Regions from separate parts of the Peribacillus sp. FSL H8-0477 genome, predicted to be linked through region 2. Evidence: riboswitches for the same ligand, from Rfam matches in the RefSeq annotation. Region 2 holds a riboswitch; each other region holds the start of a gene.

Region 1 (5,983 bases), 540 kb from region 2:
CTTACTTCTCAGAGCGCGGATCAAGCGCATCCTGTAACCCATCTCCAAACGCATTAAAGGCAAACATCGTTAACGAAATCATCAATGCCGGAAAAAACAATCTCCACCACTGACCGCTTAAAACTACACCTAGAGAGTCGTTAGCCATCGTTCCCCAGCTTGCTGTAGGCGCTTGAACACCCAATCCTAAAAAACTCAAAAATGATTCTGAAAAAATAGCTTGTGGAATGGTAAAAGTTAGATTGACAATAATAATGCCCATCATATTTGGCAGCAAATGCTTTGAAATAATCTTGAAATGGGAGGTCCCCAGCTTTTCAGCGGCCATCACGTATTCCTGCTGCTTTAACTGCAAAATTTGCCCCCTCACAATTCTCGCCATGCCTACCCATCCTGTTATCGAGAGTGCCAGAATCATCGTAGTCAATCCCGGTTTCATAACAACCATCAGTAGTATCACGACAAGAAGGTAAGGGATTCCATACAAAATCTCGACAATTCTCATTAAAAAACCGTCTATTCTATCTCCTGCTCGGCTTCTTCCAGCCATATAGCCTGATATTCCTCCTACCAAAACCCCCATAATTAAATCGATTATGGCTGCGATAATCCCAATCAATAGCGAAATTCTAGCCCCTGTCCAGACCCGTACCCAAACATCTCTCCCTAAGTCATCCGTACCAAACCAATGCTTGGCAGAAGGTTTTAAGTTGCCTTCCGTCAAGGATTGATGGCTTGGAGTGAAGGGCAGGAGGTGAGGTCCAATGATCGACAGCGTTAGAATGATCAGTAATAAAAAGAAACCCGTTAACGCCAACTTGTTCTTCGCAAGCTTTAGTGCCACTTCATGCCAATACCCCATAACAGGACGGCTTTTCGTTCTATATCGTAACCTGCTGCGATCGACAGGCTTAAACATACTGTCATTTACTTCTGGCACGCCTATTCACCTCCGCTCGTCATTTTTATTCTCGGATCGACAAATCTATAGCACAAATCGATTAGAAATAGCGTTAAGACTAAAATCGTGCTGTAAAAAATGGTTGTACCCAGAATGACTGGATAATCTCGATTAAAAATACTGTCTACAAAATATTTTCCAATACCGGGTATCGCAAATATTTTCTCTATTACGAATGTTCCGGTAATTATTGATGCAAACAGCGGCCCAATAAAGGAAATGACAGGGATGATTGCATTCCGAATTCCATGCTTACAGACAATATATACCGTGGAAAGTCCCTTCGCCTCAGCCGTTTTCATATAGTTTTGGCTTAAGACCTCCAGCATGCTTGTTCTGACAAATCGGGCGATAATCGCAAGCGGACCGACTGCCAAGGCAATGGTCGGAAGAATTGTATGCGCCCATGTTCCCCACGAGGCAACTGGAAGGATTCCTGCCTCGACAGCACCGTATTTAATCAGCAAAGGTGCCAATATAAAGCTCGGTACAGAAATCCCCACTATTGCCACAATCATCGAAAGGTAATCTAGCCCTCGATTATGGTTGAGGGCAGCGATAATGCCTAAAGCCAAACCTAGTATAATGGCAACAACCATTGCTTGCAGCCCCAATATAGCTGATGGCAGGAACCCTTCTGCTATCAATGTATTCACATCTCTTGTCTTAGACTGAATCGAAGGACCAAAGTCAAAATGAAGCAAATCCTTCATATAGAGAACGTATTGAACAGGCAACGGTTCGTCCAAATTATATTTTGCCCTCATATTTTTAACAATTTCCTCCGGTAATGATTTTGCATCTGACGCAAATGGATCGCCTGGTATACTGTTCATAATGACAAAGGTCAGCGTCATAATAATCCAGAGAGTCACAACCATCGTTAGTAAGCGTTTTATTACATACATAGGATTCACCTGTCTTATTTACATATTTTTAAAAGGAAGTGAAGCTTAGCAACTCATCTTCATTAGTAATAAACAAAGTAAGCAAGTCTTTAGCAGCTTCTAAGTCTGTGATATCAATAATTTCAATTGGAGAGTGTGCGTTACGGGATGGAATAGAAAGCACGCCTGTCGGTATCCCTTTGTTGGAGAGGTGAACGGCTCCACCATCTGTCCCTATTCCAGGAAATACTTCCAGCTGATACGGAATTCCTCCCTCTTCTGCCAGTGTCTTTAGCTTCTCTCTAATGGCTGGATGGGCGATTAAGCTTGCATCCATGACCTTAATGCCAACTCCTCCACCAATCTGAAGCTCATCATCCAGGACAGTTTCTGGAGTATCACTGGCTGCTGTCGTATCAATGGCAATCGCTGCATCAGCAGCAATCCCCTCTGTTGCTACTTTCGCCCCTCTTAGGCCTATCTCTTCCTGAACCGTAAAGATAATGACAAGCTCTCCAGAGAAATCTGGAAGATCCTTCAGCACCTGTAACAACACCGCACAGCCTGCCCTGTCATCAAAGCCCTTGCCAACTATCCTCCCTGTATCACTGTTGCCCAAAACGGTAACGTCCGAAAGCCAGGTAACGGAATCCCCAATAGCAGCACCCATATTGATTGCTTGTTTCTTGGAACGGGCTCCAATATCGATATAGGATTCTCTGACAGACTTAAGCTTTCTTTCACTTTCAAACTTCCGATAATGGGCAGAAATCCCGCCAAACACACCAATTAAATACCCAGTACCAGTTCGAACCCGTACCTTTTGACCGGCCAATATACGAATATCATGACCTCCTAAAGACTCGACCTTAAGCAAGCCATCAGGTGTAATGCTTCGAATAATAAAGCCAACCTCATCCATATGCGCTGTAAGAATCAGCCTTGGCCCCGGTCTACTTCCTTTTTTTATCGCAGTAATATTACCAAGATGATCCACAGACCACTCGTCTGCTAAAGATTCAAGTTCTGACGTTATGTAACGGATAACTGGCTGTTCAAAGCCTGAAGGTCCGTGCAGCACAGAAAGCTCTCTAACGATTTTCTCCATTTCTTACTCCCCCTTTTTTCATCCCCAAACAACAAAAAGTCCCCTTCTTTTTTAAGAAGAGGACAGAATAAATAATAACTAGTTTTCTGTTCTTCTTATCTATCAGGCGAACCTGATGGAATTGGCACAGTATTCACAAGGAACCTGTTGCCGAGGTTTCAAAGGGCCATATCCCTCCACCTCTCTGGATAAGAAATCAATTATGTATTTTTATAATGAAATTAGCATAAGCCAGAATTCGAAGCACGTCAATCTATTTTTTCATTTTTATCATTTTTCTGATATATTAAATTACTATCTGAATGTTTAAATCTACAAGCCTGTTCGATAGTCACAAGACAAACCATCCTTAATCCTTCTTTGCCGCTTCCCAGCAACAACCTCGTGCTAAATCACGGTGTTTATGTGCGCCTGGCGCTTATTTTTGTGCGAAAACATCTCACCAGAAAACGTTTCAAGATCCCAAGGGTTGTTGAAAATATGTCATTTACTAGAATCTAAGTTGGATCTCTAAAGTAGAGTAAAGATAGATACTCATTTTCAAAAGACAGCCCCCCCAGACCTTTCACTTCTGACCTGATTAACGCCGGAGAGCGTTTTTGGGCATTCGGGGTTATGAAAATAGAGTCATCAAGACTGGTTAGATGCCAAATATGAGAAAAGTAGAGTCAAGTCCTTATTATTGTGTAAATTCGTTAACAATGTTTTCACTCTGATTAATTGGACGCTTTCAAACGGATAAAAAACTGTTTTTAGAGTTGCACAAAACCCTAACCTTACACTTTTTTTTGGAAACTTCCATGGCCATTTTCTCTCGCATTCGGGCAGAGCTGTCAAAGGCTTTTCACTTTGACAGCCCTGTTTGAATGTGAAATGATTCATGATGGAAGTTTTGAAAAATAACTACTTCGACAATGCTTTTTTCTTGTCGTAAACTGTGTCTTGATATTGCATTAAGAGAGCACCTACTAATCGGAAAGCAGATTGGGTATTAGGAAAGATCCGGATTACTCTTTCTCTTCTGCGTACTTCTTGATTTAAACGCTCCAGCGAATTTGTACTACGAATGTGCTGCCTGATTTTTTCAGGGTGATTCATGTATTGAATGGTGTCTTCGAACCCTTCATCCAAAATTTGAAGGGCTTTTTCATATTTTGATTCCTCACCAAATTTATTTATTAACTCCGTTTTAAATAGACGAATATCATCTATCGTGACTGCTTCAAATACCCGTTTAATCATCAAGCGAATATCAGATGATCCCTTTTTAGGCAGTTTTTCGATAATGTTCCGTTTAAAATGGACATTGCACCGTTGCCAGCTGGTCCCAATGAATTCCCGTTGGACTGCTTTGACTAACCCTTGATGGGCATCAGAAATCACCAGTTTCGGGGATTGAAGACCGCGGGATTTTAGTTGCTTAAAGAACTGTGACCAAGATTCAAAGCTTTCTACATGATCTACATGGAGCCCTAGAATCTCTCGCTTATTCTGTTCCGTAAGGGCAGTCGCAATATATACGGCTTTTGAGACAACTTGATGGTGCTCACGCACCTTGATATACATGGCATCTACGAAAACAAAGGGGTAGTACGTGGTATTGAGGGGCCTCCCTGCCCAGCCATTAACAATGGGATCAAGCTTTTCAGTCAGCGATGAAACGAAGGATTTTGAGACATTTTCACCGCATAGCTGTTCGACAATATGAGTAACCTTTCGTGTAGAAACTCCATTGATTACCATCTCTAACATGGAAAGGACGAGCGCTTGATCGACCCGAGCATATTTTTCAAATACAGAAGGGGAAAAGTCGCCATTACGTGTTCTAGGGACCTTCAATTTAATCTTGCCAATACTCATCGTAAAATCACGTTCATAATAGCCATTTCGATAATCCTGACGCTCGGTAGAGCGCTCATAAGATGAAACTTGTAGATGGTTGTCTCTCTCTTTCTCCATAAACTCATTTAAGATCAACACAACCGCTGATTTAATCACGGCATCAAGATTAGAATTCATAATGGAAAGTTTTAAAAGATCGATATCAAGGTTAAACTGTAACTGAGTCATTATATTCCCTCTTTTCAATGTGTTTTCATGGTGAAAACATTGTTTCCAAGAGCGAATAAAATGACTCTCTTTTTTTACACAATTATATGGACTTAATCAAAAGTAGAGAAAGATACCCTATTTTCAACAACCCTAAAGCCTTGAATGTCTTCGATGTGTGCAAAACTAACGATTTTCTGTGCACTTGGGGTTCATTTCTGTGCAAAACCCAGCAAAAAGTGTGCAGTTCAGCGACTTTTCTGTGCAAAACAAGCCAAAAAGTGTGCAAAGGGGTTTTTAGGGGATCGGGGTATGAAAATAGTATCTCCACCAACAAAAAAAGAAGAAGCAATCGCTTCTTCCCCTTACAGTGTTACCCCTGTTTTAAAGATTGCCAGTTCTCTAAAGTCGTTCTTTTCATTGTTGACGAATTCTCCGTTGGTGACTTGGATGATGTAGTCGATGAAGTCGCGTAAGACAAGCTCTGGTGATACGTCATCTTCGAGCAAAGTGCCTGCATTGAAGTCGATCCAGTGCGGCTTTGCTTCATAGATGGGTGTATTCGTCGATACTTTCATTGTCGGCACGAAGGTCCCAAATGGTGTTCCTCTTCCTGTTGTGAATAAGACGATATGGCAGCCTGCCGCTGCTAGTGCGGAGGATGCAATCAAATCATTTCCTGGAGCACTCAAGAGATTCAAGCCTTTTCTTTGTAACACTTCTCCGTATTTTAAAACATCGACCACGGGTGCTGAACCGGCTTTTTGGGTACAGCCCAATGATTTGTCCTCTAAGGTGGTAATTCCGCCTGCTTTGTTACCAGGCGAAGGATTTTCATAGATTGGCTGATTAAAGGTTAGAAAATAATCTTTAAAATCATTAATTAACGATACCGTTTTATGAAAGACTTCCTCCGTTTCTGCTCGTTCCATCAAGATTGTTTCTGCCCCAAACATTTCTGGAACCTCTGTCAAAACG
Region 2 (5,983 bases):
GATATTGAAGCTATTGCTGACATTGCTCATGAAAATGGTATACCGCTGATTATTGATAATACCTTTGCAACACCTTATCTATGCCGGCCAATTGAATTCGGAGCTGATATTGTGATCCATTCCGCAACTAAATGGCTGCTTGGTAATGGGACGACATTGGGCGGTATTATTGTTGATGGTGGAAACTTTGACTGGAATTCACCCAATTTCCCTGGCTTTACGGAACCGGATCCGAGCTACGGAGGGATTGTTTTCAGTGAAGCAGCGGGTCCTGCTGCATTCATAACAAAGGCACGTGTGCAATTGCTTCGTGATTTTGGTCCGACTTTGAGTGCACAAAGTGCGTACCAATTTACGCTCGGTTTAGAAACGCTTCATGTGAGAATGAAGGAGCATCTAGCCAATACAAAAGAAATTGTAACCTATTTGGAAAATCATCCCGCTGTCAGCTGGGTAACCTATCCAGGTAATGAAAATCATCCGGATAAAAAACTGGTTGATAAATATTTGCCAAAGGGTGCAGGATCCATCGTTATCTTTGGAATTAATGGCGGCCGCGATGCGGGAGCGAAATTGATTAACTCCATCGAGCTATGGTCACATGTTGCCAATGTAGGCGATGCTAAGAGTTTAATTATTCATCCTGCAAGTACAACACATCAACAATTAAATGATAAGGAATTACTAAAATCGGGGGTCAGCGCGGATCTCGTACGTCTATCGGTTGGCATTGAAAACGTGGAAGATTTAATTGAGGCGCTCGAAGATGGTATCGGAAAAGCAACAGGAATTACGAGTACTTCAATTAAAACTAGTTAAGAGCATCTGACACTAGATGTTATTGATTGACACCATCTCTTTATTCATGATATTATTTTGTAATAATTATTATGGACTTTAAACGAGGGGAAACCTTCAATCACATATACGTTTTACTCTTATCAAGAGAGGCTGAGGGATGTGCCCTTTGAAGCCCGGCAACCGACAAGGAATACCTTGGAAAGGTGCCAATTCACACAAAGCAGTTATGCTTTGGGAGATGAGAGGACGGTTAGTTTCTTAGCCTGCCTTTCTGCTCTTGCGGAAAGGTTTTTTTGTTTCTTAATTGAAATTCTAATACATGTTTAGCGTGAAATGAGAAACGATATATGTGAAGGCTTTTCTTGAGAGGAAGTTTACTAAGTTCATAGAATGTATTGAATAAAGAGGTGAGATTATTGATAACATTATCACAAATAAGTAAGTCCTTTCGTACAGGCTTGGCCCAAGGTGGATTAATAAAAGCTGTCGATAATGTCAGCATGAAGATAGATCAAGGTGAAATTTTCGGAATCATTGGATATAGCGGAGCAGGAAAAAGCACGTTAATTCGGATGTTAAATGGTCTTGAAACACCAACGGATGGCTCGGTTATTGTGGCAGGCCGGGAAATATCTAAAATTAAAGGGACAGAGCTCAGAAAGGCTCGACAAGAAATCAGTATGATATTTCAACATTTTAATCTGCTCTGGTCTCGAACGGTTTCTGATAATATTGCTTTTCCTCTGGAAATTGCCGGTGTGTCGAAAACTGAAACGAAAAAAAGAGTAAATGAATTGATTAATCTGGTCGGTCTCGAAGGCAGAGAAGACGCGTATCCTTCTCAGTTAAGCGGCGGGCAGAAGCAAAGAGTTGGCATTGCTAGAGCGCTGGCGAACAATCCTAAAGTACTTCTTTGTGATGAGGCAACTTCAGCCCTCGACCCACAGACAACTGATTCAATTCTAGAACTTCTGGTTGATATTAATAAACGATTAGGATTGACAATTGTTTTAATTACCCATGAAATGCATGTCATTCGGAAGATTTGTCACCGTGTTGCAGTTATGGAAAGCGGGCAAGTGGTAGAACAAGGCCTTGTTCTAGATGTATTCCGTAACCCTGCTCAACCGATTACGAAGAGATTTGTTCAACAAGTAACCGAGCCCGAAGAAACGAAGGAAACGATTGAGCATTTATTGGAACGTTTCCCAGAAGGCAGGGTTATTCAGCTGACATTTGTCGGGGAATCGACCGAGAGTCCTTTAATTACTCAGCTTGTTCGTTCTTTCAAGCTGGATGTAAATATTGTACAAGGGAAAATTTCGCAAACACAACATGGTTCATACGGTACGCTGTTTATTCATATCGATGGTGCGCAGGCAGAAATGGACCAGGCCATACAATATATCAAAGAGCAGCAGGTTGGCGTGGAGGTGATTTCACATGATTGAAGAATTATTGCCTAACGTTGATTGGGAAGAAATGATGGAAGCAACATATGAAACACTTTATATGACAGGAATATCAATTGTGGCAACTTTCATATTGGGAATTGTCCTTGGTCTAGTGTTATTTTTGACGTCAAAGGGAAACATATGGGAAAATCGCCCTGTTAATGTGGTCATTAGCGCATTTGTAAATATATTCAGATCCATTCCGTTTATCATCTTAATTGTCCTTCTCATTCCATTTACCCGGGCAGTTATGGGTTCAATGATTGGTGAAAATGCAGCTCTTCCTGCGTTAATTATTGGTGCAGCTCCTTTTTATGCGAGGATGGTCGAAATAGGATTACGTGAAATTGACAAGGGTGTTATTGAAGCTTCACGGTCAATGGGGGCGACAATCAATACAATTATTTGGAAAGTGTTGATTCCGGAATCATTACCAGCCCTTATATCCGGTATCACGGTAACTGCAATTGCACTTGTTGGATATACAGCGATGGCTGGTGTAATTGGAGCAGGCGGTCTCGGAAACCTTGCTTATCTGGATGGTTATCAGCGAGGTCAAAATGATGTGACGCTAATTGCTACGATTATCATTTTATTAATTGTATTTATTATTCAAATCATTGGTGACTTTTTCACAACGAAATTAGACAAACGATAACTAGGAGATGAATTCATGAAAAAGATAGTCAGTTTTGCCTTAATTCTTGTTTTAACATTTGCGCTTGCTGCCTGCGGTAATGACGATTCAAAAGGCGGGAAAGATTCAGTAGAATTAGTGGTGGGTGCCTCAAACGTACCCCATGCAGAAATACTTGAAAAAGCTCAACCTCTTCTTGAAGAAAAAGGAATCGAGCTGAAAATTGAAACGTTCCAGGATTATGTTTTACCGAACAAAGCATTAGAGCAAAAAGACTTGGATGCAAACTATTTTCAACATATTCCTTATTTAGAAGCGCAAATTGCTGAAAATGGATATGACTTTGTAAATGCCGGCGGTATTCATATCGAGCCAATCGGAATTTACTCACAAAAGTATAAGTCTCTCGACGAACTTCCAAATGGCGCTGAAATTATTATGAGCAGCTCGGTTGCTGATCATGGTCGTGCGTTATCATTGCTTGAAGCTCAAGGATTATTGACACTTAAAGAAGGCATCGATAAAACGACGGCTACTGTAAAAGATATTACAGATAATCCAAAGAAAATTACGTTCAAAACGGATATTGAAGCAGCATTATTACCTCAGGTTTATAATAATAAAGAAGGCGATGCGGTTATGATCAATTCCAATTATGCAATTGATGCAGACTTAAATCCCCTTAAAGATTCCATTGCTATCGAAGATGAAAATTCACCATATGTGAATGTGATTGCCGTAAGAAAAGGCGATGAAGACAGCAAAGCGATTAAAGCACTAGTAGAAGTATTGCATTCGAAAGAAATTCAAGATTTCATTTTAAAAGAATATGAAGGTGCGGTTGTACCTGTTTCTGAATAAATAGATGAGTTGAGGCTGTCGAGAACTGCGACAGTCTTTTTTTTGCGAAAAATTGTAGAGGGAGAGATGGTTTTCAAAATCTGAACTGTCTCCTCGGTCGCTACTTTAGAGCCTTCCAGCGCAGATTGGTTGAATAAAGGCTATACAGGAGTTAGACCGATAAACGTGTCTGGCAGACCGATAACCAGTCAAGATAGACAGATACAACCATGAAGTAGACCAATAAAATCTAGTTAGACTGATACAACCTCCAGTTAGACCGATAAACGTGTCTGGCAGACCGATAACCAGTCAAGATAAACAGATACAACCATGAAGTAGACTGATAAAACCTAGTTAGACTGATACAACCTCCAGTTAGACCGATAAACATGGCCGGAAGACCGATAACCAGTCCAATTAGACCGTTATCAATTTACTGCCTACAATAATTCTTGCTAAAATTTTAAAAAGGGTCATTAATCTTCGGCACGCATGATGGAATAAGGTAAGTTAACCCATCTATTGCCCGTACCCAACTCGGAACAGCCTCTTGTTGTTGGTATATCACTTGAGCATCTGACCATACTAGAGAAAAAAGATGTATAAGGAGATGTTACTAATGACAAGCGAACCTGTTAATCCGACTGAAGAAGCCCTATATGAATTCAAACATGGAATGGGTGTTTTTACACAAAAGATGCCAGAAATCGCAGGTCCTTACAATGATTTTGCGAAAGCCTGTTTCAAGGAAGGCCAAATTACTCAAAAGGGAAAACAATTAATAGCTTTAGGAATCAGTCTGTACGCACAGGATGAATATTGTATTATTTATCATTTAAAGGGTTGTATTGATAATGGAGCATCCGAAACGGAAATTATGGAAGCTGTTGGAGTAACTGGTGCATTTGGAGGCGGAGCTGCACTTAGTCAGGGAGTTACGCTTGTTCAGGAAGCATTGGACGATTTATTACGGTGAACACTTACTGCTTAAGAGCCAGCGATTAGGAGGTATTTTTCATCTATACCTTATATGCTGGCTGTTATTAAGTTATATCATGTTTAGTGAATGGTAGGGCGGGTATATGACCTTTGAGTAATCTTTTAGAAACATGATAAAATTAGAACTACAAAACCAGAAAGGATTGATTCATTATCAACTCTCTAGATTTTAACGTAACCAGCGAAATGGAAAAGGCGATGCAACAATCACATGGCGTAGGCTATAGTGAGTACGGCAGGAGGTTAGATGTCCGGATCCAAGTCGAAAAACAAAGAGAGAGAGATTATGAAGCAAGCAATATGATCGTTAATGAACTTCGCAGGAAACTTCATTCCTAATATAAATAATAAATCAAATGAAACTGCCTTTAATGGAAGATAATATGCCTAATGGGTGAAGGATAAGCGTAGGATTGCTGCCTTCTTCGATTCGGTAGCATTTATCTGGCCAAAAAGGCAGTTTTTTTTATTGCTGGATAAGTTCTTCTTACAACCAGTTAAATGTGGGTTTAACGGAAGAAACATCGACTTTATGGACACATTATGTGTAAAGGATCTAAGGTTAATACTATCACCGTAGTAGAAAGTACATCGTAATGGTTGCTTACAGATTTGATTTGTTATAAAATTGTAATGAGAATAAAGTGAGAATTACTTTTATAAAGAGAGAAAATAGCTTTTGGCTATAAAATAGGAATATAGATCACGGAGGTATTCATATGTCAGCTTCAACTTTAACAATTAAGGATCTTCATGTCTCTATCGAGGGCAAAGAAATTTTAAAAGGTGTAAACCTTGAAGTAAAAGGTGGAGAAATCCACGCAATCATGGGACCAAATGGTACAGGTAAATCAACACTTTCTGCCGCAATTATGGGCCATCCCAAATATGAAGTAACAAGCGGAAGTATTTCGTTTGACGGCGAAGATGTATTGGATATGGAAGTAGATGAACGTGCACGTGTAGGGTTATTCCTTGCTATGCAATATCCAAGTGAAATCAGCGGTGTTACAAATGCTGAATTCCTTCGTTCTGCTATTAACGCACGTCGTGAAGAAGGCGACGAAATTTCATTAATGAAATTTATCCGCCAAATGGATAAACAAATGGAATTCCTTGAAATGTCTGAAGATATGTCACAACGTTATCTTAATGAAGGATTCTCAGGCGGAGAGAAAAAACGTAACGAGATTCTTCAATTAATGATGATTCAACCTAAAATCGCTATTCTTGATGAAATTGACTCTGG
Region 3 (5,983 bases), on a different contig from region 2:
TTGTGATTATTTTTGGGGCAGCATTACTCGTCATTAGTGTTCTGAGCTCACTATTTTCAGTCCGTAAAATTACAAAAATCGATCCGCTGACCGCACTTGGGAGGGTAGAATAATGACTGGACTACTATTGAAAAACGTATCAAAAGTATATAAAGAAGGTAATGACGAAGTAAAAGCAATGGATAACGTCTCGTTAACCATTGAACAAGGGGAATTTGTTGCTATCATTGGACCCTCTGGATCTGGTAAAAGCACCTTATTATCCATTGCGGGTGCACTTTTACACGCATCTGCAGGAGAAGTGATCATCAATGGAACAGATATTGCCAGCTTGTCAGAAAAACAACTAGCAAACGTTCGTTTAAAAGAAATTGGTTTTATCTTACAAACATCAAACCTAATTCCGTACTTAACGATTCTTGATCAGCTGCTCGTCGTAAAAAGAATGTCAGGCTCTGTCAGTACTGCAGACAAAGCATTTGCTAAAGAATTATTAACGGAATTAGGATTAGGTGCTAAATTAAACAATTTCCCGAATGAATTATCCGGCGGGGAACGTCAGCGTGCCGCAATTGCGCGTGCCTTCATGAATAACTCTAGTATCATTCTAGCTGATGAACCAACGGCGAGCCTTGATTCAAATCGTGCACATGAAGTCGTACAGCTGATTTCAAAAGAAGTCAAAGCAAGAAATAAAGCCGCAATCATGGTTACACATGATGAACGGATGCTAGGTTATTGTGATCGTATTTACCGTATGGAAGATGGTCTATTGACACTAGTCGAAAACCACCAACCCAGCGTAACTAAATAATGATAAGAACAAAACGAACACTATCCACTGGATAGTGTTCGTTTTTGTATCAACTGTTCTATAATGCACCAGCACTAAGTTGTACTTTACATGCTTCAAGTGCTTCCGAAAAATCTTTAATTAAATCATCTGCACTTTCAAGCCCAACGGATAGACGGAGCAGAGAATCGGTTATTCCACGCTTTTCCCTCTCATCTTTTGGAATAGCAGCGTGAGACATTTTTGCGGGATAGGACAGAATCGATTCTACTGCACCTAAGCTAACAGCAAATACAGGGAGCTTTACAGATTCCACAAAGGACCCGAGCAATTCTTCATCCACAAGTTCGAAAGAAAGGACAGCGCCGGCTCCTGAAGCTTGAACTTGCTGCAATCGATAATCTGGATGATTAACGAGACCTGGATAATGGACGGTTTTAACAAGATGGTGTGCTTCTAACCATTCCGCAAGTCGTTGAGCAGATTTTTGAGAATGTTGAATCCTGACATGTAAAGTTTTAATCCCCCGCATAACCAACCATGCATCTTGAACACCTAGGATTGCACCAAAAGAGTTTTGCAAAAATCCAAGCTGCTCCGCAAGTTTTGCATCTTTGACGACAGCGAGACCGGCAACTGCATCACTGTGGCCGGATAAGAACTTTGTGGCACTATGGAGGACGATATCTGCTCCCAGGGTTAACGGTTTTTGAAGGGCAGGCGTTAAGAATGTATTATCCACGTAGGTTAACGCTCCAACTTGCTTCGCAAGTGTGCTGAGGGCTTTTATATCGGTCACTTTAAGCAGTGGATTAGATGGTGTTTCAATATATATTGCTTTTGTATTAGATTGTATCGCTGCTTCCACCGCGGAGATATTCGTCATGTCTACAAAGGTATGTTCGATATTAAAACGGGTTAAGACGCTCGTTACCATTCGATACGTTCCCCCATAAACATCCTCAGAAACAATAACGTGGTCACCGGCAGACAGCAGAAGAAAAGCTGTGGAAATGGCAGCCATGCCAGAGGCGAAGGCAAATCCATTTGTTCCTTCTTCAAGGTCAGCGATAATATCTTCTAATGCTTCACGGGTAGGATTCCCACTGCGACTATAGTCGTACTTGCCAAACTGATCAATCGCAAACTGATGAAAGGTAGAAGAAAGATGAATCGGTACATTAACAGCTCCTGTTTCAGGATCAATTTTATGCTGATTGTGAAGTAATTGTGTTTCAAAACTAAAAGATTGTTTTGTCATGGTCGAACCTCCTTTTTATATTGGGGGGAATTCTGTTTAGGCCGCTGTACGACGCCCAGATAAAAAGTATGATCGACTCAAAAAGAGGCAAACAAAAAAAGTCCTCTAATGATGTGACCCCTAAAAGTTAGAGTTTTATATTACGCAGCCAATTGGTTGGTTTGAAGACGGTATTGTACCGGACTCATTCCAGCCAATTTCTGTTTAATGCGTTGGTTATTATAATAATAAATGTAGGACTCGATAGTCCGTTTCAGTTCCTCGTACGTGCGAAGTGGTTCACCATAATACATTTCTTGCTTTAATAATCCGAAGAAGTTCTCCATAGGCGAGTTATCTAAGCAGTTTCCCTTTCGGGACATGCTTTGGAACACGTTATGTTTTTTCAATGTATGGACCCATTTTCTATGCTGATAATGCCAGCCTTGATCTGAATGGATGGTCGTTCGGTATCTTGCCTCTTTTACTACTCGAAGAGTTTCCTTCAAAGGCTCTAGTACAAAGTCCAGTGTCGGATGCATACTCATCCCATATGAAAGAATTTCACCATTATACATATCCAAAATCGGACTGAGGTAGAGTTTACCTCCATCCGCACACTTGAATTCTGTGATGTCGGTGGTGAGTTTTTGATAGGGAATAGGGGTCTTAAACCGGCGATGGATTCTGTTCTTCGCTACCGTGCCAATTGTTCCTTTGTACGAACTAAATCGACGTGATTTACGGGTGAACTTATCCCCTTTCAATCCAAGCTTTCTCATGATGCGTAGTACTTTCTTATGATTCACTAGGAGTCCCTGGTTCTTTAACGCTAAACGAATCCTGCGATACCCATAGTTGCCATTATGCTCTTCAAAAATAGCTTGAATGATTTCTTCTACTTCTTGATGAGGGTTTTCTTGCTTCATTTTTTTCACATGGTAATGATAAGAAGATTCGGGAATACCTATGAACTGAAGTACATCCTTCAGTCGGAATTCTTCTTTGAGTTCGTATGATAGCGCTGCTTGTGCTTTTCGAGATAACCGTCCGGATCCATCTGAAAAGCGCGCAACTTTTTTAGGTACTCGTTCTCCAAACGCAGAAGTTCATTTTCCCTTTTGAGTTTCTGTTCAACGGTCATCTCTTTTACAGGCTGTTTTCTTCTTTGATTGTTCTTCGCTTTGTCTGACATGGCTGGCCGTCCTTTCGGTTTAAGTAGGCCTTCCACACCACTCTCAAGGAGTTTTCCTTTCCACGAAGCAATCAAAGGTGGATTGGTCAACCCGAAGTGAAGAGCCGTTTCAGTGTAAGAAGCGCCTGTCCTTTTCATAAAGCTTAGTACATCAAGCTTGAATTGAACAGAGTAAAATTCATTGGTTTTCTTTCTAGAAAGTCCAACTGCGCCTTGGTTCTTGTATATATTTACCCAATTTCTTAATTGCGTAGGTGATTTTATCTCGTATTTACGAACAAGTAGTTTGAAGCCAAGTGGACCATTCAGATACTCTCTCACAATCATCAACTTAAACTCATCGCTATATTTAGCCATACTAAAACACCCCAAAAGTTAGATTATGACTCTAACTTTTGGGGTGCACTTCATAAGAAGAAGACTTTTATTGTTAAGTCATCTTCTTATCTGCCAAGCCATACAAGCTTGCTGGAGTTAGCACCTTTTCAATGGGTTGCATTGATGGTTGCTGAGGTGTCATAGGGCCATTCCCTCGACCTCTCTGGATAAGAAATTCAGAGTATTCTATTTTTTTGAATCTTACTATATTACAGGGTTCATGTCAACGGCTTGATTAGTATATCTGTGTTCATGATTATGTCACTTACTTGTCAATAAATAGTAAAGAATATGTACTCAGCTTACTCAGTCTATATGGTATTTTGGTAGTAATAGGGTCTAAGGATGGAGGAAATAAGATGGAAGAATTAAGTGTAACATTGGCAATTGCAAGTGTTATGACACTCGGCTATTTTTTTTGCTACACCATTTTTCACAAAGCTTCATAAACAGGTAAAAAGGCAGCAGAGGCTGTCTTTCAGTTTGTTTGTAGACAAAAGGAGATTGGAATTAAAAATTCCGATTTCCTATAGAAATACTTTGGCGTCTACCTCTGAATACATATCCTTCACCAAGTCATAAATGAAAGTGAAGTCAATGGCCGCCTTCATTTTGCGAATCAAATGGTTAGGTGGCACTAGCCTAAGTTGTAATCCTTCTATTTTTAAACAAAGTGACTCGAGGATATCTAAAAGGTAAAACAAAGTTGATTGGAACGGAAGGTAGGAGACTCCTGCGGGAAAAGCGTGTCTAGGTGAGACCCCGCAGGCGAAAGCCGAGGAGGCTCACCGACCGCCCGCGGAAAGCGAGTGCTTAGAGTGGAAATCAATGTTCATGTTATACAAACCATAAAAAATAGACAAACTCGGTTTTCACCCGAGTTTGTCTACAGTCTGAAAGGCAGCTGAGGCTGTCTTTTTTTCTTTCTCGCCTATTTTTAGCAGTTATATCCAAAGTTACCCACCGTATTCCTTGCTTTTAAAAGTTTAAAGTTTGTACAATACTAATGAAGGCGTTTTATATTAATGGGGATTAATTAAAAACAAAGGGAAGATGACTATCTTTAAACAAAAGAGAGCTTAAGTAAAAGCTTGTAATCAGGAGGAGAAACGATGAAATATAGAATCGAGAAAGATACAATGGGGGAAGTTCAAGTACCGTTCGATAAATATTGGGGTGCACAAACAGAAAGAAGCCGGAATAACTTTAAAATTGGTAATGAGAAAATGCCGCTTGAACTAATTCGAGCCTTTGCCTATGTGAAGCAGGCTGCAGCAAAAGTGAATTATGAGTTAGGTGATTTATCAGAATCAAAAATGAAAGCGATTGTACAAATCTGTGGTGAAATTATGGAAGGAACGCTTGATGAACATTTTCCACTAGTGGTCTGGCAGACAGGCAGCGGAACACAGAGTAATATGAATGTTAATGAAGTGATTGCAAATAAAGGGAACGAATGGTTGAAGGAAAAAGGTAGTGACGAGACCCTTCATCCAAATGATGATGTTAATAAAGCACAAAGCTCGAATGATACATTCCCAACTGCGATGCATATTGCCGCTTATATGGAAGTTGCAGATCAATTAATTCCGGCTATTAAAGAGCTTCGGTTGACCTTTGCAGCCAAAGAAGAGGAATTCTGGGATATTGTCAAGATTGGACGTACTCATCTTCAGGATGCTACTCCATTAACATTGGGTCAAGAAATTTCAGGATGGAAAGCGATGCTTGATAAAGATCTGAGAATGGTTGAAGAAAGCAGCCGTTACCTATTAGATTTGGCACTGGGTGGAACAGCAGTGGGTACGGGAATTAATACGAAGGCTGAGTTTCCAGCATTGGCAGCAAAACAAATAGCTGCCGATACAGGTCATTCATTTGAAACAGCAGATAATAAATTCCATGCATTAACAAGCCATGATGAACTAGTCTATGCACACGGTGCATTAAAAGCACTTGCAGCGGATTTAATGAAGATTGCAAACGATGTTAGATGGCTGGCAAGCGGACCAAGAAGCGGAATTGGCGAAATTACTATTCCTGCCAATGAGCCTGGAAGTTCCATTATGCCTGGGAAGGTAAATCCAACTCAAAGTGAAGCGTTAACGATGATTGCTGTTCAAGTTTTTGGGAATGATACAGCTGTATCGGTAGCTGCAAGCCAAGGTAATTTTGAATTGAATGTTTTTAAACCAGTTATTATCTATAATTTCCTGCAATCTGTGAAGCTATTAAGTGAAGGCATTATTTCCTTCAACGAACATGCAGCTAAAGGAATTGAAGCAAATGAAGAAAAAATAAAGGAAAATCTTGATCAATCCTTAATGCTGGTGACTGCGTTAAACCCATATATCGGTTATGAAAAAGCAGCTGAAAT
Region 4 (5,983 bases), 1.2 Mb from region 2:
AATGCATTACTTTAACTACCCTATCTGGGCAACATAATCATAACCAATCTCTAACGTAAGCTACTAATCCTAAAAATGCCCCTAAACCCGTACAAATGAACACAATAATCGTATAATCAGCTTTTTTTTGACTTAGTTTTTTCTCACTCATTAAAAAACCTCCATTATTTTGCAACCTTTAAAATACACTATGTAATCCTTGGCATCTTCAATGATGCCGGAGAACGAGTCCATTCAAAACGACTCCAGCAGGGTTCCCTTTATTCGGTTTTCTACATATTGCATCATACTGATGAACCTTTATCCCAGCACAGTCTGTCTCATTACTAAACCTATATTCTATTTTTTATTTAAGAATTCCTTCTTCTCGAGTCTACAATTCAGGAGAAGCTAAATTTGTAGTGCACCGGCCTTTCTTAATAGAAAGAAAACAATTGCGAAAAAAAAAAACCAATGACTAAACAACGCCCGCAGGTAGAATAATCTGCGGGCGTTGTTTAGTGTTTCTTCTTCAGTTCGAGTGCGATTGCTTCTGCAAGTTCTTCTGCCATTTGAGGTACAAAGGTCTTCAATAACGAGTTGGCAATCGGCGCCTTATATCCGCTCGCTGTAATGTCTAAAAAACCGGTCATCTTCGTATTCCTTGGATCGATGGCTTCTGCTAAAAAATAGCCGCTTCCGGTAAACGGTTCATTCAGACCAGTGAGGTCAAATGTAACTTTACTTGGACCTTTCCATTCAATGATATCGACAATCAGCTCTATTTTCTTTTTCATCAAGCCTAAATCGCCTTTAAACTTCCAGGTAACCTGATTTTCATTTAATACAGTATGATTGATGTAACCAGGGACAAGCGGTGCCCAGTTTTCTACCTTGCTTACAAACTCCCAGATTTCTTCGATTGGTAAAGCCATTTTTATGCTGTGCAGCCCGGTTGGCAAAAGTCCCACCTCATTCGTGTTGTTACTTTCACTCCTACTGTATTATATTGTCCAAACTGTATAGAACCTTAAGAGTAAAATAGCTAAATCTTAGGATACGGTTTCCCGTAAATCAAGTACCTGTAATATTTCAGCCTTTATGAGAGCTAGATCCATATCGGTACGATTCCTTGGTTTGGACTGCTTGATTGTGAGTACCTCAGCTAATACACCTGGCTGCCCCTTTAAAATAAGAATACGATCACAAAGATATAAGGCTTCATCGATATCATGAGTAACTAATAGCATCGTCGTATTTTTCTTTTTCCAGATAGAGAGTAATAATTCTTGCAGCTGCATTTTGGTAAAAGCATCTACCGCACTAAAGGGTTCATCAAGTAATAGTACTTCAGGCTCCGTTACAAGTGCCCGCGCAATCGCAGTCCGTTGAGACATCCCTCCAGAAAGATCCTTTGGGTAATGTTTTTCAAAGCCCGTGAGACCTACCGTACCCAACAATTCGTGGACGAGAGCTTCTTGATCCCCCTTGAGCCCAAAGGATACATTTTGTTCAACTGTCAGCCAAGGCATCAGCCTCGGCTCTTGGAACATCATTCCGACTTCTTCCTTCTCAAGACTAAAGTTCCCTGTGTAGTCCTTATCCAACCCTGACAGGACACGCAGCAAGGTACTTTTTCCACAGCCGCTTGTTCCTAGTATCCCAATGATCTCTCCCTCCTCCACGGTGAAAGAAACATCAATTAATCCAGCCTGTTTATGATTGAATGTCCGTGAAACCTGTTGTACAGATAACATATCGATTCCTTCTTTCTCAATGTTGATTTGCCAAACTGTCCTGCCACCTTAGTGAGCGTTCTTCAATCATTTTTAGGAACCAGTCGGTTAGTTTACCTAGAATAGCGAAAAGAAGAATACTGCCGATTATCGTATCTGGAGAATACGTATTCTGGCCGACAATCAACAGGTAACCCAGCCCTTTGCTTGCCCCCATAATTTCTGCCGCCACAACAAACATCCATCCAAGGCCAAGACCGCTGCGGATTCCTGTCAAAAATGATGGAAGCGAGGCAGGAAGAATAATTCTGCGGACAATTTGAAACGATGTAAAACCATATATTTTACCGACTTCAATCAGCTTACGATCTACACCCCGTATCCCGGCCACCATGTTCAGATAGACTGGAAAAAACACCCCAACCGCGATGAGCGTCACCTTCGAGGTTTCACCAATGCCCATCCAGAGAATAAACAACGGTACCCAAGCAAGCGATGGAATCGATCGAAGCGCTTGAATAATGGGATCCACAAGTTCTTCAAAAATTTTCAGATAACCCACCAATGAACCAACGATTATGGCAGCCAGTGTTCCAATAAAAAATCCTGCAAACACTCTTGTTAAGGTCGAACCAAGATGTCCCCAAAGGGTTCCTTCCAACACCATTTGATATAGGCTGGCAATAATTACAGATGGTGCAGGCAGCAAATGGGCTTCAATAAGCCCCATTTTGCTTGCTGCTTCCCATAACACGACTAATGTCACTGGCAGGATGCTGCCCAGCAGAAGCCTACGATTACTCTGCGGCTTTTTACTTGTCATTGTCATTTTGTTTATTTGACCCAATTTAAGCGCACGATTACTTTGCTCTAACATCCTATTCCCCTCTCTTCTCCATTACTTGGTGACTTTCTCCGCGTATGTCGGGTTAAGTAACTTTTCTGTCAGCTCATTAACGTCGGTCGAGTCTTTTAATAAACCAGCTTCTTTGAGTACCTCTCCTGAACCAGTAATAATGGCTTTTTGTTCATCACCGGGAATCGGTTTAGAAAAATCCGTACGTTCCAATTGTTTTTTTGCAACCTCAAGTGAAATGCTTGCTTCTTTCGCAAGAATTTCTGCGGTTTCTTCTGGATGGTCGATTGTCCACTGCCGAGCTTCCTCATATGCTTCAAGAACTTTTTCCACATATTTTGGATACTTCTTAGCAAAGTCCTCACGAACATCCAACGTACTAAAACTATTAAAGTCAGGATTTCGGTAAAAGATTTGAATATCTGATTCCAATTCTACCTTAGCCATATGTGGATCAAGACCCGCCCAAGCATCTACATCACCTGATTGAACAGCTGCAGCTCCGTCACTGTGCTGTAGGTTTACAATTTCAACATCTTTCTCTGTTAATCCAGCTTCCTTTAACGCACGTAAGAGAAAAATATAGGGATCGGTACCCAGCGTTGCCGCTACTTTTTTCCCCTTTAAATCAGCTACTGATTGAATACTTCCTTTTTTGGCTAAAAGCGCCGTCCATTCCGGCTTTGAGGAAATATAGACGGTTTGGATAGGTGTGCCCTTTTCTTTGGCAAGCAAGGCTGCCGCACCTGCAGCTGAACCGAAATCAACACTATCTGAACTAAGAAATTCTAACGCTTTATTAGAACCTTGGCTGAGGACGAATTCGACATCAATACCCTCTTCTTTGAATTTCTTTTCAGCCAGCCCCTGATCTTTTAATACCAAGCTAACCGGTGAATAATACGCATAATCAAGAATAATTTTCTTTGGTTTTCCGTCCTTACCAGTCCCGCTGGCATCGTTCGAGCATCCTGAAAGTACTAATCCTACTAATGCCAATAATATAGCCCATTTCTTCATTTCCCTACCTCCGTTTTCTCTAGAATACCGATTTGCTTACTTGGTTTAATAAGCGCAAAAAACCCTCTTCAAAAAACAAGAAGAGGGTTTTTAAAAAAATCCTCCCTCATCTTTCAGATCAGTTGATCTGCAGGATTTAGCACCTTTTCAAGCATTTGCTTGATGGTTGCCGGGCTTCACAGGGCCTATTCCCTCCGCCGCTCTCGATAAGAGTGTCATTACTATTTAATTAAGGTATTTATCTGTTTGAAGTATATAGCACATAAATTTCAATGTCAATAATATTCTGAATATTTTATTTTATATTTCGATTCACTTTTCTTTTTTAGCGGCCTCTCTGACATTATGTAAATGTGTATCCTTCATTCCTTCAAAAAATTCATACTGTTCCCTAAGTGCGTCTTCACAATCTTCGCTTTGTTTTAGGGATTGTAAATAATGAATCGACTGATTTACACGCTGTTGTATGTCTTCCATTGAATTCGTTACACTCCCATGTCCCGGAATTAAAAGCTCTATGTTTCCTGAATCAATGATTTTCTTTATTTTGTTAATCGTTTTCTGATAGCTTTCATAATTGTCAAAAATAAAAGGAAACTCTACATCTGACAAGTGGTCTCCAGCCACAAGTATTCCCCCAGGTTCAATGACCGTAACGAGTCCATCATTGGTATGGCCAGGAGCAAGGTAAAATGTAAGCATACGATTACCTATCTTCATTGTTTCGCCGTCATTGGCAACGGCACACTCCACCTCCGGATACAAAATTGGATAAGAGCGTTTCAAATAGTATTTCTTATCAAAGTCATGGATTTGTTTGAGTGGAAAGTCCTTTGCAGGATGATTGGTAAAGGCTGCTGAAGCGATTACTACTGCATCCGGGAATGCTCCGTAACCAATAATATGGTCAAAATCACTATGGGTAAACAGCAGATACAGAGGCCTTCCTCTTCGAATTGCAGCTACATAAGATTGGATTTCACATACTTCTTCCGGCAGCCAGCCCGGGTCGATTAGCAGCAAAGACGTCTCTGCATCTATCATCGTTGAAGTGGTTTGGTACAGCGAACTTTGAAAAACGACAACGGTCTCATTCTGAAAAACAATCATGTGTTTCCCCCTTTTCCTACTATTATATCAAAGAAGAAGCAGCTTAAAAGAATACTGAAACGGCTGTTAACCTTCATAATTCCCCACCCCTCTCCAATATAAATCAGCTTAACCACCCTTTCTGGACGATCGAGCAAGATAGATGAAGTGGGGCGAATTTACTTGAATTTAAATTTAGGATTATAAATGAATCCTAAAAAGACCGCCATTGGCGGTCTTCTGAGCTACTAACACCTACGTTAGTTCATGAAAACAATATCTAATTTTCCAGTTACTTTACCAGAAGCGTATCCATCTTTCACGTCGACATAAAATTTACCTATTTTCATGCCTTTGAATAACGCCTTTCCACCAGCTAAGCTATGATAGCCTGTAGCCTTTCCAGTACTAGCATTGACGAGACGAACCTGTATTTTACTATAATCAGTTAATTTCTTACTTCCAGTAGAGGTCTTAAAATAGATTGGGGAAACTAGTTCGATTTGTATGTCACTACCTTTGTTAGGATTACCAATTTCACCATCATATTTTCCATCTTCAGTTTGAAAGGAATACCGTGGAACACTTGCTTGAGCTGAAGAATTATCTAATGCCAATCCACCTGCCAGAACGAACACTACAGTACTTAAAATTAAAAATATACGTTTCATTGTATCACCTCCTTTACCTCACTATAGCTTCTTTGAATTCAAACATCTTTTGGTAGCGTTATCACCATCGTTATAACAGTTTTAACCACTACGATTGTTGGACTATCTGTCCGTCTTAATTTGGTATACCAAAAGAATACGATATTGATGTGTCCAACATGTGTACATATAAAATAATCCTGATAAAAAAGAGCACAAAGAAAAAAGAGGCTGCAAATACACGCTCCTCTTCATGGGTAATCTTAGTGTTTTTTTTGCTCTAACCAGCTCCTCCAAGTAAGTTATAAACGTTCACCCATTTTCGCACCATAGAACGATCAATGGTCTATTTTTCAGGCAAATTCCTGTAACCGCAACTTCTTGCAAGTAGCCATTGATCACTGCTCAAATTCACATCTTATTTGACCATTAAAATCCCCCCGAAAGTTATTGTCTAACTTTCGGGGGTCACATCAACTGGGCAGCCTTTTTCATGTTTTTATTAACATAACCCCTGATCTCGGAAGCTGGCCTCGAGCTGGGTTTTTATTTTTATAGAAGAGTAGTGGGTGGTTCGTATTTTTAAATTCATTATGGGGTGTTTTTAGTACAATCTGATATATTATTATTATGTTAACGGTAGTTTATAACTG

Evidence for each region. Region 2 has a riboswitch for S-adenosylmethionine ahead of MHI18_RS09225 (methionine ABC transporter ATP-binding protein). Riboswitches for the same ligand answer to the same signal wherever they lie in the genome.
Region 1: linked by a shared signal. The riboswitch ahead of MHI18_RS06530 (M42 family metallopeptidase) and the one ahead of MHI18_RS09225 (methionine ABC transporter ATP-binding protein) in region 2 are both predicted to bind S-adenosylmethionine.
Region 3: linked by a shared signal. The riboswitch ahead of MHI18_RS15495 (helix-turn-helix domain-containing protein) and the one ahead of MHI18_RS09225 (methionine ABC transporter ATP-binding protein) in region 2 are both predicted to bind S-adenosylmethionine.
Region 4: linked by a shared signal. The riboswitch ahead of MHI18_RS03305 (aliphatic sulfonate ABC transporter substrate-binding protein) and the one ahead of MHI18_RS09225 (methionine ABC transporter ATP-binding protein) in region 2 are both predicted to bind S-adenosylmethionine.

What each region holds. Positions count from the first base shown of each region.
Region 1 covers NZ_JBBODE010000001.1:1,259,325-1,265,307, forward strand. Annotated here, with positions in the region: gene MHI18_RS06520 (ABC transporter permease) at 2-919, opposite strand; gene MHI18_RS06525 (ABC transporter permease) at 943-1,869, opposite strand; gene MHI18_RS06530 (M42 family metallopeptidase) at 1,898-2,956, opposite strand; SAM riboswitch class I at 3,049-3,151, opposite strand; gene MHI18_RS06535 (IS256 family transposase) at 3,860-5,026, opposite strand; gene MHI18_RS06540 (UxaA family hydrolase) at 5,371-5,983, opposite strand, start outside.
Region 2 covers NZ_JBBODE010000001.1:1,799,272-1,805,254, reverse strand. Annotated here, with positions in the region: gene MHI18_RS09230 (O-acetylhomoserine aminocarboxypropyltransferase/cysteine synthase family protein) at 1-819, shown strand, start outside; SAM riboswitch class I at 936-1,046, shown strand; gene MHI18_RS09225 (methionine ABC transporter ATP-binding protein) at 1,218-2,252, shown strand; gene MHI18_RS09220 (methionine ABC transporter permease) at 2,245-2,913, shown strand; gene MHI18_RS09215 (MetQ/NlpA family ABC transporter substrate-binding protein) at 2,929-3,753, shown strand; gene MHI18_RS09210 (carboxymuconolactone decarboxylase family protein) at 4,355-4,711, shown strand; gene MHI18_RS09205 (hypothetical protein) at 4,933-5,073, shown strand; gene sufC (Fe-S cluster assembly ATPase SufC) at 5,454-5,983, shown strand, end outside.
Region 3 covers NZ_JBBODE010000002.1:762,421-768,403, forward strand. Annotated here, with positions in the region: gene MHI18_RS15475 (ABC transporter permease) at 1-113, shown strand, start outside; gene MHI18_RS15480 (ABC transporter ATP-binding protein) at 113-814, shown strand; gene metC (cystathionine beta-lyase) at 873-2,054, opposite strand; partial or broken gene MHI18_RS15490 (IS3 family transposase) at 2,195-3,028, opposite strand; gene MHI18_RS15495 (helix-turn-helix domain-containing protein) at 3,022-3,585, opposite strand; SAM riboswitch class I at 3,669-3,780, opposite strand; gene fumC (class II fumarate hydratase) at 4,719-5,983, shown strand, end outside.
Region 4 covers NZ_JBBODE010000001.1:633,165-639,147, forward strand. Annotated here, with positions in the region: gene MHI18_RS03290 (CoxG family protein) at 498-941, opposite strand; gene MHI18_RS03295 (ABC transporter ATP-binding protein) at 1,032-1,736, opposite strand; gene MHI18_RS03300 (ABC transporter permease) at 1,753-2,544, opposite strand; gene MHI18_RS03305 (aliphatic sulfonate ABC transporter substrate-binding protein) at 2,614-3,591, opposite strand; SAM riboswitch class I at 3,695-3,804, opposite strand; gene MHI18_RS03310 (MBL fold metallo-hydrolase) at 3,904-4,701, opposite strand; gene MHI18_RS03315 (hypothetical protein) at 4,941-5,351, opposite strand.